DNA from 4 places in the Halalkalibacter sp. HAAS-P014 genome. Region 1 is predicted to be linked to each of the others. Evidence: riboswitches for the same ligand, from Rfam matches in the RefSeq annotation. Region 1 holds a riboswitch; each other region holds the start of a gene.
What was found. Region 1 has a riboswitch for cyclic di-GMP ahead of AC1FXZ_RS10655 (DUF5667 domain-containing protein). Riboswitches for the same ligand answer to the same signal wherever they lie in the genome.
Positions count from the first base shown of each region.

Region 2: another riboswitch for cyclic di-GMP. It lies ahead of AC1FXZ_RS00735 (hypothetical protein); the one in region 1 lies ahead of AC1FXZ_RS10655 (DUF5667 domain-containing protein).
Region 3: another riboswitch for cyclic di-GMP. It lies ahead of AC1FXZ_RS13445 (Flp family type IVb pilin); the one in region 1 lies ahead of AC1FXZ_RS10655 (DUF5667 domain-containing protein).
Region 4: another riboswitch for cyclic di-GMP. It lies ahead of AC1FXZ_RS07810 (OmpL47-type beta-barrel domain-containing protein); the one in region 1 lies ahead of AC1FXZ_RS10655 (DUF5667 domain-containing protein).

Region 1 covers NZ_JBWQTV010000013.1:112,344-116,830, forward strand. Annotated here, with positions in the region: gene AC1FXZ_RS10650 (tetratricopeptide repeat protein) at 1-586, shown strand, start outside; cyclic di-GMP riboswitch class I at 1,492-1,575, shown strand; gene AC1FXZ_RS10655 (DUF5667 domain-containing protein) at 1,653-2,894, shown strand; gene AC1FXZ_RS10660 (hypothetical protein) at 3,130-4,440, opposite strand.
Region 2 covers NZ_JBWQTV010000001.1:121,925-126,411, forward strand. Annotated here, with positions in the region: gene queF (preQ(1) synthase) at 1-457, shown strand, start outside; partial or broken gene AC1FXZ_RS00730 (IS1595 family transposase) at 525-792, shown strand; gene AC1FXZ_RS00735 (hypothetical protein) at 1,001-1,330, opposite strand; cyclic di-GMP riboswitch class I at 1,393-1,475, opposite strand; gene AC1FXZ_RS00740 (hypothetical protein) at 1,864-2,214, shown strand; gene AC1FXZ_RS00745 (NAD-dependent epimerase/dehydratase family protein) at 2,890-3,840, shown strand; partial or broken gene AC1FXZ_RS00750 (hypothetical protein) at 3,995-4,487, opposite strand, start outside.
Region 3 covers NZ_JBWQTV010000016.1:133,356-137,842, forward strand. Annotated here, with positions in the region: gene cpaB (Flp pilus assembly protein CpaB) at 1-371, opposite strand, end outside; gene AC1FXZ_RS13430 (pilus assembly protein TadG-related protein) at 387-1,292, opposite strand; gene AC1FXZ_RS13435 (TadE/TadG family type IV pilus assembly protein) at 1,295-1,672, opposite strand; gene AC1FXZ_RS13440 (A24 family peptidase) at 1,669-2,160, opposite strand; gene AC1FXZ_RS13445 (Flp family type IVb pilin) at 2,256-2,426, opposite strand; cyclic di-GMP riboswitch class I at 2,519-2,602, opposite strand; gene AC1FXZ_RS13450 (DUF192 domain-containing protein) at 2,832-3,170, shown strand; gene cax (calcium/proton exchanger) at 3,311-4,369, shown strand; gene asnB (asparagine synthase (glutamine-hydrolyzing)) at 4,453-4,487, opposite strand, start outside.
Region 4 covers NZ_JBWQTV010000010.1:32,700-37,186, forward strand. Annotated here, with positions in the region: gene AC1FXZ_RS07810 (OmpL47-type beta-barrel domain-containing protein) at 1-2,355, opposite strand, end outside; cyclic di-GMP riboswitch class I at 2,435-2,521, opposite strand; gene AC1FXZ_RS07815 (flagellin N-terminal helical domain-containing protein) at 2,829-3,641, opposite strand; gene motA (flagellar motor stator protein MotA) at 4,065-4,487, shown strand, end outside.

The sequences.
Region 1 (4,487 bases):
AGATAACTGGACGATGACGTTAACCGAGGAGTATGAGTTTGGTTTTGATGAAGGCCAGGCTTTGCGTGAGCAATACGCTGCTTCGGGCGATATGATCATCGACGAAGGGGGAATCACCCAATATCCGACTGAGTATATCGACGTCATCTTAAGAGAAAGTGGCTCTGCCAATGAGGTTGCGAATTATTTACATGAACTGATGAACTTGGGAGCATACGGGATCATTGCTGAAGGCATGGCTCCAATTGGGACGGTGGAAGAGGAAGTTCTCAGCAGATTCGGAGATCCGATCGATGATACGATGGGCTTTCAAGGAACAATCTTTTATGAGTACGACGACGCCACTTATATGATGGGATATCGAGACGAGTTTGAAGTACTAAGAAGTTTTCAGTCAGAGGGACAAATTTTACCTTTTACACAAAAGGAACTGATTGATGTGTTAGGTGCGCCAGATACAAGGGGGGAAGATCAGTACTTTCTGATGGGATACTACCTCAATTACAGCGCCGGAGAGTATACGGTGCAATTCGTTTTTGAAGAAGATCATGATGGTGCTGTGGTGAGGCAGATTTTTGTGCAGTAGTTTTGGGGATGGCGAGAACTGCGATCATTTTCTCTTGGCTGATTGCAGATAACCCTAGTAAAATTGCTAATAAAAGCTAGTTGCTATTAAATTGGGCAAATTTGCCGTTATATTTACAATTTCGCTATTATATTGCGAAATTCACCGTTATATCAGCGAATTCGCCGTTATATTTGCAAAATTGCTATAAAACGTGATTTTGTAAGGGTGTTGATAGGTTATAATGAGCGTTTTGAAGGCGATATTTGCTTGAGAAGTGGAAAAATACATTTTTAAACGATTTTTGAGAAGAAGTGTGTTGTTTTTATCGTTCTTATGATTAGTTTTTGTTGTCAAAAAAGCATGGCGGCGGTTCTTACATGGGAATTCGGAAGTTTTTCTCAAATTTTTAAGCTCTATGTGTAGTGTAAATGCCTAATATCGGTAGAACATATTATTGCTGTTACTTATCGCAAAAATTTTTGAATTCCCTAGCAAGAAGGAAGTTTAAATTTTTGGGTTTTATATTCTACACTTAGATTAAAATTTCCTTCTTCGAGGTACTTTTTCACCAGTCCCGGACGGTACTCGCGCTTCCTTCAAAACTGTGGATGAAGGAAAATGAGTCTATCGAAAACATCGAGCTTTTTGTACCCAAAAGTGAATAACCTATACTTTATACACGTAGTTCTCCACATTGTATGAGATATTCACAGGGAGGCTACGTGCTTTTTTTATCAATTGGTTACATATCCACAGAATGGGGGAGTTATCTCGCCACAAGCACTGTGACCATTCTCGTGATTTTCCTCCTTCTACCTCTCCCTCTAAAGTCCCTATTTGTTCATTTGTTTTTAGAGTATAATTTATATCAGAAGAGCGTTGTATGAACCTTAGTTAAATCATACACCCATCTTCATTTGTCATTTCAAAAAAGGCAAATCTTTCGAAAGGGAGAGACGCAAAGTCACAGACCTAAAGCGCTATGCTATGGTGGCTGGACCGCTGAAGAATGGAGAATGAAGCCGATACGATAGCTTTCAAATCTTTCTCAGCAAAATTTAAATTGTAGGAGAGGATTTTTTTTATGTTTAAGATTGAAAAATCAGTTAGGACATTATTGGTAGTTGGACTAGTAGCATTTGGAAGTACGTATCCAGCCGGGGCAAATCTAGCTTACGCAGATAGCCATGATGAAGATATTATTCAGGAAGAGACGGCTGAGGAAATAGAGAATGTGATAGACGAGAGCCAAGTGGAAGAGGCTGAACCAGCATCAGAAACAGTCATTGATAGCGAAGAAAGCGAGTCATCACTGCTTCCAGGGGATTTCTTCTATTTTGTTAAGAAGATCCAGGAAAATATTCAGCTCCTTTTCACGTTTGATGATTTAAAAGAGGCTGAATTACTTGCTTCTTTTGCAGAGGAGCGTATTAAAGAAGCTGAAGCCTTATTCGAACTTGGTGAAGAAGAGGCAGCAATGAAGCTTCTTCAAGAAGCAATCGATCAACAGGAAGCAGCTTTTGTAAAATATGAGCAACCAGTCTTATCAGACCAAGAGGAAGAGGCTGCTGAAGAAGACGATGCAGCTGAAGAAAACAAGGAGAATACTGAGAGCACAGAAGGCGTGGAATCGAAGGATCAAGAAAACAGTGAAGAAAATTCGGAAGAGGCAGTATCCGAAGAAACGGCCTCTGATGAGGAAGTTACTGATTTAACACGTGCTGAACTAGAAGCGAAATTCTCTTCTAACCTATTAGCCTTGCAAGCTGCGTTAGAGAAAGTACAAAACCCGCAAGCAAAAGCAGCTCTTGAGAAAAATGTTGCCAAAGCCCAAGAAAGACTTGAAACGAAATTAACGAAAAAATTAGCTAAACTTGATGGTGATGGTACAGATTTAGAAGATATGATGGAAGAAGCGACAGAGGAGCCTCTAACTGAGGAAGAAGTTAAAGAGGTTACTGAAGAACTAGTGAGAGAAACAAACGAAGAAAATCATGAAGAGGTACTAGCTGCTAGCAACAATCTAGAAGAGCAGGCAGATAAAGACGAGTCTATTAGCGAAGCGCCAGTCAAACCAGCCAAAGAGAAACAAATCGAAAACGTAACGAAGGAAGCAGAAAAGAAGCCTGAAAAAGCAGCTAAAGCAGAAGAAAAGAAAGCAGAAAAACCGGCTAAGGCAGAAGAAAAGAAAGTAGAAAAAGCAGCTAAAGTGGAAGAGAAGAAAGCAGAAAAAGCAACTAAAGCAGAAGAGAAGAAACCGGATAAAGCACAAGAGAAACAAAATGGAAATGCTAATAAAGCTGAAGATAAGAAAAATAAAGAGTAGAAGCACGGGGACGGTTTGAACTACTCCCTGTTAAGTAGACAGTGGAATAATAAATAACATTAAACGGCCATAGTCCTATATTCTAAAGGGCTATGGCCGTTTAATCGTTTTTGTAGTCGTTCTTAATTATAAAAGTACATGTATTCATCTATTGCCCACGAAAGCTCCCTCCTGGGTAGCACAGATAATCTGTCTATCTAGAAAGGAGCCTATCAGTTCTCATGCTACCTTCTATTCATTTTTTGCCGAAAATATCATCGTATTTGCTTTTGACATACATCTCTTTTTCATGTTTCTGTATGTCATGTCCTTTACCGAGATAATACGCTAAAGACATGATCAACAATACTAGACTACTGAGCAACTGTAAAAATTCAAATAGCGACCATAAAGATTCAATTTGGATATCAGGTAAGGTCACAGCTACGGAAAAAGAGTAAAGGATAAATTGGATAATCCCGAGGTCGTGATTCAAAGCAATAGGTGAAGCCCATAACGGAAAGTAATGAGATAATCCAGCTAATAAAAAATAAAGAACGCTAAAAATGATTGTTAGTTCCAAGATGCTATGTAAGGCAAGAGAAGTTCTTGATGATGGAAGCAGAAGAGTATTATTCCAAGAATTGATATAGACAATTTCAGCGTTGCCCAGTTCTTTTTTGCCATTGAATTCTTTGATGTCTTTTATATGATCATGATTAATCGTTCTATATTGATTCTTACTCCAGAAGAAAAGCTTTTCACGTTTAGTAACGATATCATTATAAAAAGCAATAAGAATTTCTAAAACCCTGGAAACCGTTCGGAAGATGACAAAAAGGAGAGTAGCAAAAGGAACCATCCCATATAAAAGTGGTTTATCCGAAAAGCTATAAAAACAAATAATCGCTATAAAAACAGTTACGATAATATTTAACCAATTACTTCTTTCGATATAGAACTTCTTAAGAAGCCGTGAATATTCTAATGCACCCAATGAAATAACATCCATATCGCAAGCAATTGACCCCATTTTTCGTTTGTAATATTCAGCCCAAAAATAATCAGGAGTCAAAAGAAACTTCAGGATTTTTGTTATAAGAATATAAATACATGATCCTATAATATAAAAGATTTTACCCAGAATGTTTTTATCCTTTGTTGGAAACAGCTCTCCCCAGCTTTTTACTTCTGCAGATAGTTCTTTAATAAAGCTTCCCTTTAAGTAATCGTATTTCTTCTTTGGAACGCTTGCACCTTTGATTGTCCGCCAAGCCACAAGTTTATGAAGCCAAAAAGAGAGGAGGTGTGTAAGGAAAAATACGGCAACAAGGAACCACCACCAATGGCCGTTAAAATCTATGGTCTTTTCTTCTAATGAATAGCTGAAGCCGTTAGGGCTGAAGGTAGAATACAAACTCACCACAATAAAGGCTAATAGAAAAAGGTATTTCCATATAGCCCATGTATTGTTCTTTTCTACAAGACTAGTATATTTTCCAGTGAGACCATGATATTTACCTGTTTCATAGATTTCTGCTAGTGTTGTGTGCTTAATTTGATTCATAACTAAAATCCTTTTATCCTTTTTTTGTAAGTTGTCTGCATAGATGT
Region 2 (4,487 bases), on a different contig from region 1:
ACTGGGAAATCAAGGTACGAACTATGATTTTTCTTATAACCCTTCAATTTTGGAAGTATTTGAAAATAAGCATCAAAATCGTGATTATTTCGTTAAGTTTAACTGCCCGGAGTTTACATCGCTATGTCCGATGACGGGTCAGCCTGATTTTGCGACGATATACATTAGCTATATTCCTGATGTGAAAATGGTAGAAAGTAAGTCGTTAAAGCTTTATTTATTTAGTTTCCGTAATCATGGAGATTTTCACGAGGATTGCATGAATATAATTATGAATGATCTTATTGAGCTTATGGAGCCACGCTATATTGAAGTGTGGGGCAAGTTCACACCGCGTGGTGGTATTAGTATTGATCCTTATACGAATTACGGAAAGCCTGGAACGAAGTATGAGAAAATGGCTGAACATCGTATGATGAATCATGATATGTATCCGGAGACAGTTGATAATAGATAGTTGTGAAATAAAGCTAAATGGTGACCAAAATGAGTGACCAGTAAATTTGTAAATAAAAATGAAGTGACTAATGGTAGAAGGTTATACACTACCGAAAATCGCTGATATTCTTGATCTTTATATCTCTACCGCTGTTTATTGGCGACACACACAGAAAGTCTCGCAAACGTGGTTTTTCTAAGGAACAAGTCTGTGTGGTTGTCGCACAAGACCGTAATGGACAAGTTATCTCTCAAATGGCAGGTAAAGGGCGTATCAAATCAACGGATACTGATAGGGTATTAGGGGAGTTTTTAGACACCTCTGATTTGTTATGCAGTGATACAGCGACTAACTAAACAATCCCCCCAAATGCTTTACTACTTATTTTTAATTTAATCAAAAATTCCCATTAAGGCAACAAACTTACGAAAATAGCGAAATAAAAAGAGCCCTTGCTAGAGAGGGCTCCATCATACATGGTTGATGTTTGTTTGTGACTAAGCAGTATTATTACCTTTGATTTATTTGAATATTCAATAAAAGATAACGTGAGGTGTAACATTAAAACCTCTTATGTAGACCTAGCTTACGTTGTAACTCACTTATTTTTTTATATGCCTCACGATATTCTTTATCAATTTGAGTAACAGCATTTATCATAAAGTTGTTACTATATTCAGTACGTAAAAGAGAGAATACGAATGGTTTTTTCTCTTTTATAATTGCCATCACTTCCTCTATCGGCAAACTTACAGTTTCGGTTTTAGTTTTAAGGAATTCGGTAATGAATTTTTTGTATTCAGGTACAGTTTGTTTTGTGTCGGGATTATCAAGTATTAAAGTATCAAATTTTTGCAAAGCCATTTTAAGTTCCGGCTCTATTAAGTCCATATTAATCGTCACTCCTTATAAAATCTGCCAATTGAAAATAAGCCTCTTAAGGAGATAATTTCATCGGCAACTGGCTGACATAGGTTTCCCGTTAGTCCCTTTAGTTTTGCGTCCTTATCTTTCAATAAGTTTGCCATTTCGACATTATGAATAATGAACAAAAAGAAGTATTTTATATATTAAACGCTTATGTAAGTAACCTTATCTGATATTTCTATTAAAAATATTCATGTGAGATTATCAAACATACTTGGTTGGTTCCTGCCTCCTTTTATTTATGCTAATTGACGAAATGCCAAATCCTCCAGCATTTCACACGGTCCAAGCCTACAGAAGTTATCCGAAAGTGAAAATGGTCTTCGTAACTTTATAGTGACCTATTATAAAGATTATAAAAAACGAATTTATAACCCTCACTTTTTAACCTCAGATGTTTAGTTGAAAAGATTGTCCCACCACCTGTATTACCCTATAGAACTTTATCAAAAACACATTCGTTTGTCGACATAAGAAACAAGGTTTGCCATACGAAGGTGATATTCGGACCTTTAGATATTATAGAGGTTTTTCATTCGGGTTTCAAAATTACGGGACTCGTAAAATTAAAAAGGAATTATGGAACTGTAGAAAGACCATATCTAGACGCTGGAGATCTACCAGAAGCCCCTATGCATATTTCACAAAACGGCTCTCTTCAAAATCGATCACGGGAAGTATGGCAATACGAAGTGAGTAGTTTATCTTACCCAGTATCAGTAACGATGATCCAAGAGAATGAGAGAAATGATTTTGATCTGTATATTTATGATTCTAATGGAAGTTTAGTAGGGTACTCCAATACAACGGATAGACAGGAGATTGTTTCATTTGTCCCCCGCAGATAAGGGAATTACTTTATAGAAGTGTATAGTTTCCGTGGAAGAGGAAATTACTTCTTAGACGTAAGTGGTGGATGAGACTATTTATACTCTTGTACGCGACTAGCCTGCTAAGATATTATATTGTAGCAGCAATTTGTTAGTATGTGGATTTTGTACCGACCTGTCTGTTACTGATCTTTAGAGAGGCCGGCATTCTAGTCAGCTTCTAAATATAAAAACTTCAGTGTATATTCGGGTGTGGGAATATGGTAAGAATGTTGTTGGATTAAGAATTAACATATTGAAATAAGGTCTGTCTCCCGGAGCAGTGAATCATACTGGGGGACAGACCTCTATATTTTGGTTCCTTCTAAGAAAATGGCTGAGCATCATATGCTAATCATGATATGTTCGTGAAACAGTTGATAATAGATAATTTATTTGTGAAGTAACTATGAAATTTATAATTGGAATTCAAGAGGCTGTCATTTGTGACAACCTTTTTTTTCGTCAACGAATAAGGGGGGAGACAGACGCTTAATTTATTTTTAATCGCTAATCACCCTCACCCATTTTACTTTTTAAAAATAAGATATAGAAACGTAATTATATCTGTTAAAGAGGAGTCGACGTTATGGGAGTTTGGGTGCATGAAGTAAGAAAAGTTCGCTTGTTAACTTTTATTGGGGCTGGTCAACAATGAATATATTAGTAACTGGTGCAGCTGGTTTTATAGGTTCTCATCTTTGCGAGAAATTATTGGAGGACTCAAAGACGAACGTAATAGGGGTTGACTTTTTTATCGGACCAACTTCAGAAACTATTACGAGACAAAACCTTGAAAAGCTATTAAAGCATCCACGCTTTTCTTTTTATGAGGAAGATTTATTGAAAATAAAATGGGACCATTTTCTGCAGAACATTGATTATGTGTATCATTTAGCTGGTATGCCAGGGGTTCGTTCAAGTTGGGGGACAGATTTCAATCACTATGTTACAAATAATATAACTGTAACACAAAGGTTACTTGAAGCATGCAAACATGTCCCACTTAAGAAAGTGATCTATTCATCGACATCGTCTGTCTATGGAGAGAAAACAGGGAAAGTTTCAGAAAAGGCGATAACTGAGCCACTATCTCCGTATGGGATTACAAAATTAACGGGTGAATATTTATGTCATGTATACCGTAAAAGCTTTGGGGTCCCAACTGTCATACTAAGATATTTCACTGTCTATGGTCCAAGACAGAGAAGTGATATGGCCTTTCACAGGTTTATTCAAAATATATTAGAGGATAAACCGATTATAATATACGGTGATGGTAGACAAACTCGTGATTTTACCTATATTGACGACTGTGCATCTGCAACAGCCTCTGTTATACATGCAGAAAGAGTGATTGGAGAGACGATAAATATAGGTGGGAAAGAACGAGCATCGGTTTTGGATATTATTAAATTGATAGAAAATGAAACAGAAAAAAAAGCAAATCTTCATTTTGCAAAAGCGGCAACTGGTGAACCGAAACATACATGGGCAGATATTACAAAAGCAGAACGATTATTAGGGTATAAGCCAACTTTTGATCTAAAAGCAGGTTTAAAGAAAGAGATTAATTATATTAAGAAAATTTATCTCGATAAGTAAGTTAATTGTTTTTCATTGAACGTAAACGAGGATGACTTTATCAAAGTCATCCTCGTTTTTACTGGTAGAAGGCAAAAGTAAAATAATAAAATATAAATTCACCCTCAGTTACCTAGTAGAGTGGGATAAGGCAAACTGTAGGGTGAAGCTATTATCACTGGCTCTTCCTTCGTTTTTTATTATCATCCTTTTTAGTCGCCAGCTTTTGGAAAAGTTTTGCTGTTGTAATATCATTGACTGACTCAATGAAATGTTTTTGCTTTTCAGGTTTAAGGAATTGATCTTTTAATTTCTCCTCAATTTCTTTTATAACATCGCTGATGGCGTCTTTTTCTGTATAGTTGCGTTTACGTAAATTGGTATCTGTTTTTTGTTTGACCAAGGATAATAGTAGTTCTATCAGATCACCTTGTTTTGACAGTGCTGCTAAGAGAAGGATTTTACGTTTCTCCAATTTAGATAGACGAAGCTGTTTAAGCTGATTTTGTTCGTCAGGTTGATCATTAGCGCTGTTTACGATTTGATCTAAAAGATTTAAAGTTCCGTCTGAACTATTAACTAGATCACTTAATCTTAATTTTCTACTTGAACTTTTTTGAGATTGAACTTGCTCATTAAGATCATCAATTACGTCATCAATAGGGTGA
Region 3 (4,487 bases), on a different contig from region 1:
TCACTATACTCGTCAACCAACGTCTTCCCTACAGCTAATACCTTTGTATTATCAACAATAATTTGTGAAGATGTTTCTTCCCCAACAGGAACTGGCAATACGGCAATTACATCTACAAATGATCCCGGACTAACAAAACCAGAAACACTTTGAACTTCCGTTACTGCAATGGAAATCGCTCTTTTGCCTTCTTCAATTTGAATGTTGTGTTGAGGATCCAGCAGTTCTTCGTCTGCAGCCTCTTCATCAAGGTTCGCTGTTGCAGTCGCAATTTGATTTGCATTATCATTATTCGCTGTTATAAGAAGAAAGAAAAAAGACATCATCACCCCAAAAATTATTGCAAAAATCCAGATCTTTTTTGTATTCATAAGTAATCACCTTTTTTACTTAATAAGTTTAAAACCATATGCTCCATAGCTTGATTGGTTTGCTGAGGATTCACCGGAACGAGTCGTTTGAATAAATCGCCCTGTTACTTCAGCCCCCTGATTGGTTGAAGAAACACTCTCAATAAAAAAGGTTGCAAAGCCGACAATTAACACTTCTTTAATCTGATTTTGATCTGTGCTAACTGGCTGAAAAATCGGTACAAGAACCACTCTAGAACAATTAGGGGGATAATTTAAATAGGTTGCATTCGGACAAGCTGAAATACGAGGTGTAATCGCATCCCTTGTTGGTCCAGCCAAGTTTCCCGTTTGTGTACCTAACACCGATCCAACTTTCAGCTCAAATTCATAACCATTCCTTAAATCCGTTTCGTAGTTCTTAGCACCAGTACCTGTTAAAGCAATTGCACCAAAGTTCCCACTTGCTGAATCACTGACTTTTAACGTTTGCACTGAACCAAACGACAAGTCCATCGAGGGTTGAATCCCTAGTGGAATCGCTCCTTTTCCCGACTGAAGAGCTTGAAGTTGAACGGCAGCCCTTGCTTGAATTAGTGGCTCTTTAATCCCGAGCGCTTTCGCAAAAAAAAGCGTTCCTCTTATTTGGCCCTGCACTTCTATCAATGTATTATTTGCGTTAATAACAATTTCAAATTGACTAGGGGTTCCATTATTCAACAATATGGTTTGGTTAACAATTTCTTTGGCCTTATTCGGATTGGCAGGCAACTCTTGGGCCGCTGCTAATACAGCAGCATCCGCTATTTTTTGAAGCCTATTTTTTTCAAGGTAGAGTGATCCCATATCAATCACTAAAGCGATGCAGCCGATAAAGACGGTCATGCCTAAAGCGACTAAGACCATGACCGCTCCCTCCTCTTGCTTCATAAATGCTTTCATGATTACTCCACCCTCATCACTGTTTTCGACCTCACCATTAGAGGATCAGGCAATATATTTTTAAATAACGGGATCGAAAAGGCCACAGGATATGATAATTCAACTGTGACATACGTACCTCTGTTTCGATTCGTTGTAATAGGCGATATATTAATTTTCTCTGAATACAATGACGGTGACGCTTCTTTTATCCGAAGTACCACCTCTTGGTTTGTCCCTCCAACACTTGCCACTCTTGCCCCTTCTCGGCTAGCATGCTCAAGTGTTAGATGCGCATGAAAAATACGACCAAAATCAATAATCCCAAACAGGAAAAACAGAAGAACAGTTAAAGAAATTGCTAATTCTACGGTTGCTTGTCCCTTCTCTGACCGAATCACAACAGACTCACTCCCGAATAACATACGGTCCCTAGAACAATTGCAACGCCGTAAGGGAACGCATGGTGCATATCCTTTTTACTTAAACCATCTAATGTTTTTAATTGTGCTGAAAAGAAAATTCGTTTAAGTGAATTCAATAATTCTCTCTGCTTAAGTAAAATAATAAAAGCAATGATGCCACCGATTATGGCAATGTATAAAAATGAGCCAAAAACAAACGCTGTTCCTTGTAACGCCCCAATAGCCATTAAAAGCTTCACATCACCAGCTGCAATACCACCTAATGCATAAGGAATTACCAGTAACCCAAAGCCTGTTAAAAGACCCAGAAAGCTAAATAAAAAGCCTTCCCAACCAAACAATACGGTATTTGAAATTAAACCTACTACTATAGCAGGAAAAGTTACGATGTTTAGTATTTTTCGTTTTTTTAAATCTGTAATTAATGAAATTAGTAATACTATAAAAAGTATGATAAACGTCACGTGACTCACCTCGTAAAAAAAGCCTACTTTTTTACGGAACATCGCTCCTAAAGTAGGCTTTTTAAATTACTAAAGCTTATTTATATATGAAGGTTTTACGACCCAAAAACTTTTGCTCTAACATCGTCAATTTTGTCAATTAAAGATCCACCAAATGCCGTAAACGCTGCAACTGCACCGATAGCAATTACTCCTAAAATCAACCCGTACTCAGTCATACCTTGTCCATCTTCTTCTTTAAAAAACTTGATAACTTTGTTTAACATAATGTAAACCCACCTTTTTTTGAATGTTTTTATAATTTATACTTGCACAAAAAAATACTACCCCCCGAAGAATAGTATGGAAGTTTACTATTTCCGGCAACTGGCTGGCATATCTAATTGATGAAGCCCCTGTAGTTTTGCGTCCCAAGGTTTCCCTTGGTTTGCCCTTATCATTTTGTCACAAACAATTTGTAACCTTGTGTAAAATTACGGCGTTGTTTGTAAATTTATATTAGCATGCGCTTTGTTAAATCAACAATCACAAAATAATTCATCTTTTACGTAATCTTGGAAGAACAATCGATCGTTCACTTATAAAGAAGCAGGTTTTACATAAAATATCCCTGCTGCTCCAAAAAATCGCTATATTTAGAGCTTGATGCTCATTTAAAAGGTTGTGATAACTTGAAACTAATTACAGAAAACGATGTTCAACAGATCCCGATTAGCATTTTAAGATACGACTCTTTTATAAAAAGGCTAAAAGGCTTAATGTTTCGTTTCAAACCAATCGTGAACGAAGGAATCCTTCTTGCCCCATGTAATTCGATCCATATGTTTTTTATGTTTTTTTCAATTGATGTTGTTTTTTTGAATGAAAAAAATCAAATTATTCACCTAAAGAGACATGTAAAACCATGGACGGCAATTTTCCCCGTTAAGCATGCCGTAGCAGCCCTTGAATTACCAGCAGGCACAATTGATACATACTCGATCCAAAAAAACCAGTTTATTGAATTTTAATAAGCTTATGTCAACAACCAACGATTTAACCTCTTTGCTGTTCTCGTGTTATTCTCGCTTTGATATTTTGTGAAAATCTCGCATGAATTCTTCAATTGCTGTGGACGCTAACAGAAAGAGTTCAAGTTGAGGTGACATCCATGAATAAGATATTTATGATTGCAACAGCCATCGGTGTACCACTTTCAATCCTTGGTACCCTCCTTGCTTGGTCTCCAAGTATGATGTTTCTTATTTACAGTGTAACGATACTAGCTTTAGCCTCCTATATTGGCAGGGCAACTGAAAGTCTATCGATCATCTCAGGTCCTAGAATTGGGGGACTACTTAGTGTTACTTTTGGAAATGCAGTTGAATTAACCATTTCAATTTTTGCGTTAAAAGCAGGCTATTTAAATATCGTACTTGCCTCTCTCACTGGTGCAGTAATTAGTAATTTGCTCCTAGTAGCAGGCCTGTCCTTCTTTATAGGCGGTTTAAAATTTAAAAGACAATCGTTTGATATCCACGATGCAAGACATAGCATTGGGTTATTAATGTTTTCCGTTGTCGTTTCTTTTGTTTTCCCATACATATTTGCTACGACGCTAACTGAGCAAGAAGTTTTGCAACTAAGTATTGGGATTGCCATCACCATGCTCGTGCTATACTTTGCTGCACTTTTTTTCAGACTGGTTACTCACCGGGGGGTTTATGTTAAACGAGGTGAAGCTTCTGAAGAAGAAGAAAAAGAAGAACCTGAATGGGGCAAAAGAAAAGCCATTTTGATATTAGCTACTGCTGCCTTAGCGGTAGCCTTTACAAGTGATCAGTTAGTAGACACATTTGAGGCCGTCGCTGTTACCTTTGGTTGGAGTGAAGTATTTATCGGTGTCATTATTGTGGCGATCATTGGGAACTCTGCTGAAAACATTACGGCCATTTATATGGCCTTACGCAATAAAATGAATGTATCGGTTGAAATAGCTGTAGGTTCCACTTTGCAAATTGCGATGTTTGTTACACCCACCCTTGTATTGCTCTCATTGTTTTTCCCGGTGTCTATGGCACTCGTTTTCTCAACTGAATCGTTAATAGCGATGATCTTATCTGTATTTTTAGCAATTACGATGATTAATGATGGAGACTCGAACTGGTTTGAAGGGTTAACCTTACTTGCAGCTTATCTGATTATGGCAATCGGATTTTACTTCATTTAATGAAGAGGCTTTGCCAAAAGGTATAATTTTGACCTTTTGGCAAAGCCTCGAACCTAGTATTCTTCTTACATCCACTAATATAGCTATTCTTTTATTTTCACATTATACTTATGCAACC
Region 4 (4,487 bases), on a different contig from region 1:
CGTTCCCTCTTCATACTCGGATCCATTAATTGAGTAATAGGTTGTTGCTACTCCACTTTTATCATCTGTCGCTGTCAGTTCCACTTTGAAATCTTCATTTACCCACTGATCTATAATGTTTGATGTTGTCTCAGGCGGCGTGATATCACTAATGATCTCTACTGTAACAGCATTAGAATGGACAGATTCGCCAAAACGGTCATGAACAGCGGTTACGACATAGTTGTGAGTACCATCCTCAATATTTCTTACCCAAAAGTTAAGGCGGTCTGTTGTACCTAGAAGCACCGGTTCTCCTGTAACAATCTCATAAATGTTATAAGAACTGCTATATGGAATTTCATCCCAGTTGATTCGAATGTCATTTTCGTTTTCTGCTCCAATGCGAATAACGGGTGCTGAAACTTCTGGAAAGTCCAATGTTATGTTAATTTGACTCGCCTCATGAGATTCGCCAAAACGATCATTGTAGGACGTCACTTCAAATGCATATTCTCCCTCCGGCAAATCTCTAAACCATTGGTTCACACGGTCTGTCGTTTCAACCAACTCACGCTCTCCATCTATCCATTGATAAATATAATACTCTGTTGCAAATTCTGTTTCATTCCATCTTAACTGAATATCATTTCCATTCGCTAATCGTTCATTCAATCCGCTTGGCGCTTGCATTGTTGGGTGGACCAAATTTACTTCTAGCAATGCTGGTTCTGATTCTCCAAAACGGTCACTGTAGGACGTTACTTCAAAATGATAAACTTCCTCCGGCATATCTCTGAACCATTGATTTACGCGATCTGTTGTAGCCACTAATTCACGTTCACCATTAATCCATTGATAAATATTATATTCTAGCGCATATGATGTTTCATCCCATCTTAACTGGATGTCGTTTCCGTTTAGCAGCCTTTCATTTAATCCGATCGGTGCTTGCATTTTCGGATGAACTAAATCCACCTCTAATAATGAAGGTACGGATTCACCAAAGCGATCACTGTACGATGTTACTTCAAAATGATAATCTCCCTCTGGCATATCTCTGAACCATTGATTTTCACGATCTGTTGTAGCCACTAATTCCCTTTGCTCATCGATTAATTGATAAATTCGATATTCTGTGGCATAGTCAACTTCGTTCCATCTTAATTGGATATCATTTCCATTCGTAATTCTCTCATGTAACTCCTGTGGTGATTGCATTTGTGAATGGACTAAATTGATCATTAATTTCGATGCCTCGTTTGACTCCCCGAATCGATCACTATAGGATGTTACTTCAAACACATACTCTCCTTCTGGCATGTCCCTGAACCATTGACTTTCACGATCTGTTGTTTCAACTAGCTCTCTTTGGCCATCTATAATCTGATAAATTCGATATTCTGTTACAAATTCTACTTCATCCCATCTCAATTGGATGTCATTTCCATTAGCTAGTCTTTCATTTAAACCGGTCGGTGCTTGCATTTCTGGATGAACTAAGTTCATTTCCAATTGCGATGATTCGACTGATTCTCCGAAACGGTCACTATAGGATGATACTTCAAAATGATAGTCACCTTCAGGCATATTTCTGAACCATTGGTTCACTCGGTCTGTTGTTTCAACTAATTCGCGTTGCCCGTTGATCCATTGATAAATTTTATATTCTGCTGCATATTCTACTTCATCCCATCTCAGCTGAATATCATTTCCGTTTAGCAGCCTTTCATTTAAACCGGTTGGCGCTTGCATCTCTGGATGAACTAAAACAATGTTCAATAGTGCAGAATCAGACTCACCAAAGCGCTCATTATGTGATGTTACTTCAAAAGTGTATTCACCCTCCGGCATATTTCGAAACCACTGGTTTAACCGGTCTGTTGTTTCAACTAATTCTCGCTGGCCATCGATCCACTGATAGATATAATACTCTGTCGCATACTCCGCTTCATTCCATCTCAGTTGGATGTCGTTGCCGTTTGTATACCTTTCGTTTAAGCCCTCTGGTGCTTGCATTTCAGGATACACAACGTCAACTGTAACTGTTTGTGAACTGACCGACTCCTCATCACCTGATACAGATGTAATCGCATACGTGTAGGTCCCTTCAGCTAACCCTCTAATAATAGCTCTGTTTCTTGTAACCTCGGCAGTAAGAACCTGTTCCTCACTTACTTCATACACACGGTACTGGTTTACTCCTGAGACATCTTCCCAATCAATCCGGACATCACCAGGGTATGTCTGATTGACCGTTACATTTGCAGGAGCATCTAAATCATTAGATGCTAGTACAACAGAGGTTGGTAAAATTAATTGAAGCACCAATATCACTGCCATAAAAAATGCTAACTTGCTAGAATTTTTTTTCATTACTTTTGCCCCCTTTTCTAGAAAAAAGACCATAAAAAAAAGCCTTACAAGAAAGTAGGCATAAAGACTCCTATCATCTTGCGGTAACCGGCTACCATCTACCCAGAGGTAGGTCAGGCCCTTGGCTTTGCGTCTCATAGTTTCCTATGATTTGCCTTTTTCACTAGATATTTTCTATCATATCCATATTATGAGATTTGACTTATAAATTGTCAATACAATTCATTATTAGGAGTGTCTTTAAAGCTATATATCGATACTAAATTAGTCTTCCTTTTATAAAAATAGGAATATATTACTTTTAAACTGATAGTATAAACTAATTGATTGAGATAAACTTTCTCACAAATCTAATATCATTAATCTAGGCTGCTAATACCCTCTTATTTAACTTAATAATTAAACTTCGGCTGTTAGACACCCAAAAAGAACCTTAGAAATAATTTTTCTAAGGTTCCAAAGGGTACTAAAAATTAGTTTAGAAGTTGTAATACAGCTTGTGGCTGTTGATTTGCTTGAGCAAGCATTGATTGAGAAGCTTGGTTTAAGATGTTTGTTCTAGTGAACTCCATCATTTCTTTAGCCATATCAACGTCACGGATACGAGATTCAGCAGCTTGTAGGTTTTCAGACGCATTATCAAGGTTTTTGATAGTATGCTCTAAACGGTTTTGATTTGCTCCTAAATATGAACGCCATTCAGAAACCTTTTCAATAGCAGCATCTACTAAAGCAATATCAGCATCAAAAGATGTTCCGTCAGCAACGACTCCATCCACTGTAAGACCAGCTGAATCCAAATCTTCATCTAATGTTAAAGTAAGTTGTTGGCCGGCATTTGCTCCTATTTGTAAATCATAATCAAAGTTCCCATCAAGTAGCTTCTTGCCATTAAATTCTGTTCTCTCGGCAATACCATCTAACTCATTATTTAACTCTGTAATTTCATCTTGAATAGCTTTTAAATCTTCAGATTCTAGCGTACCTTCATTTCCGGCTTGAACTACCAATTCACGCATTCGCTGTAAAATTGCATGAGTCTCATTTAAAGCACCCTCAGCTGTTTGGATTAGAGAAATACCGTCTTGTGAATTACGTGACGCTTGATCTAAACCACGGATTTGTCCACGCATTTTTTCAGAAATCGATAGACCTGCAGCATCGTCACCAGCACGATTAATACGAAGACCTGAAGATAACTTCTCCATTGCGTTTGAATTTTGGTTAACGTTAATTCCCATTTGACGGTGTGCATTCATTGCAGATAAGTTGTTGTTAATAATCATAATAATTTTCCTCCTTGAAATTACTCCGCCCACGTCCTTGTGGTTGGATAAAAAGTAGTTAAGTTCGCTACATTGTAAGCGGCCGTCTCACAATGTAACTCCTTACACTATTATTATCGGAGTGCTTTTTTAAATGTTTAGTAGTTTTTTATATTTTTTTGATTATTTTTTCCTAGAAAAGTTATCCATTATCTAATCTTTACTAAATACCTCTGTATTTTCTAGCTTTTTTAGGTCTAAGTGCATAGATTTCTTTTTATTTTCTATTGATAAAAGTCACATTTTTGTCGATATAACTAGTATACAGTTCTTTTCTATTATATTTAATTTCGATTGAGGAGGTTTCGCTTGTTTTTTGGTTGCTAGTTTCATGAACGAGTGCACATACAATTGCTATTCTAACTTAGAAAAAGAGGAGACATTATGGACAAGACATCAATTATCGGAATTATTTTAGGGTTTACAGCCGTCTTGCTTGGCTTAATTTTTAAAGGTACGAGCTTGGCTGTTTTGTTAAATCCGGCTGCATTTTTTATTATTATCGTCGGTACAATTGCTACGATCTTAATCGGTTTTCCGGGAAGCGAGATTAAGAGAATCCCTAAGTTGTTTGGGGTGTTATTGAAAAATCAAAAGCAGCCAGACACTGCTGAGGTGATTCAGCTTTTCACTAGATATAGTTCACTCGCCCGTAAAGAGGGGTTGCTTGCGTTGGAGCAGGAGATCGATTCGGTTGAAGATCCGTTTTTAAAGCAAGGCTTAAAAATGATCGTCGATGGGCAGGAAGCGGATTTTATTCGCGATACAATGGATGAAGAACTTAATGCAATTGAAGAGCGTCATGCT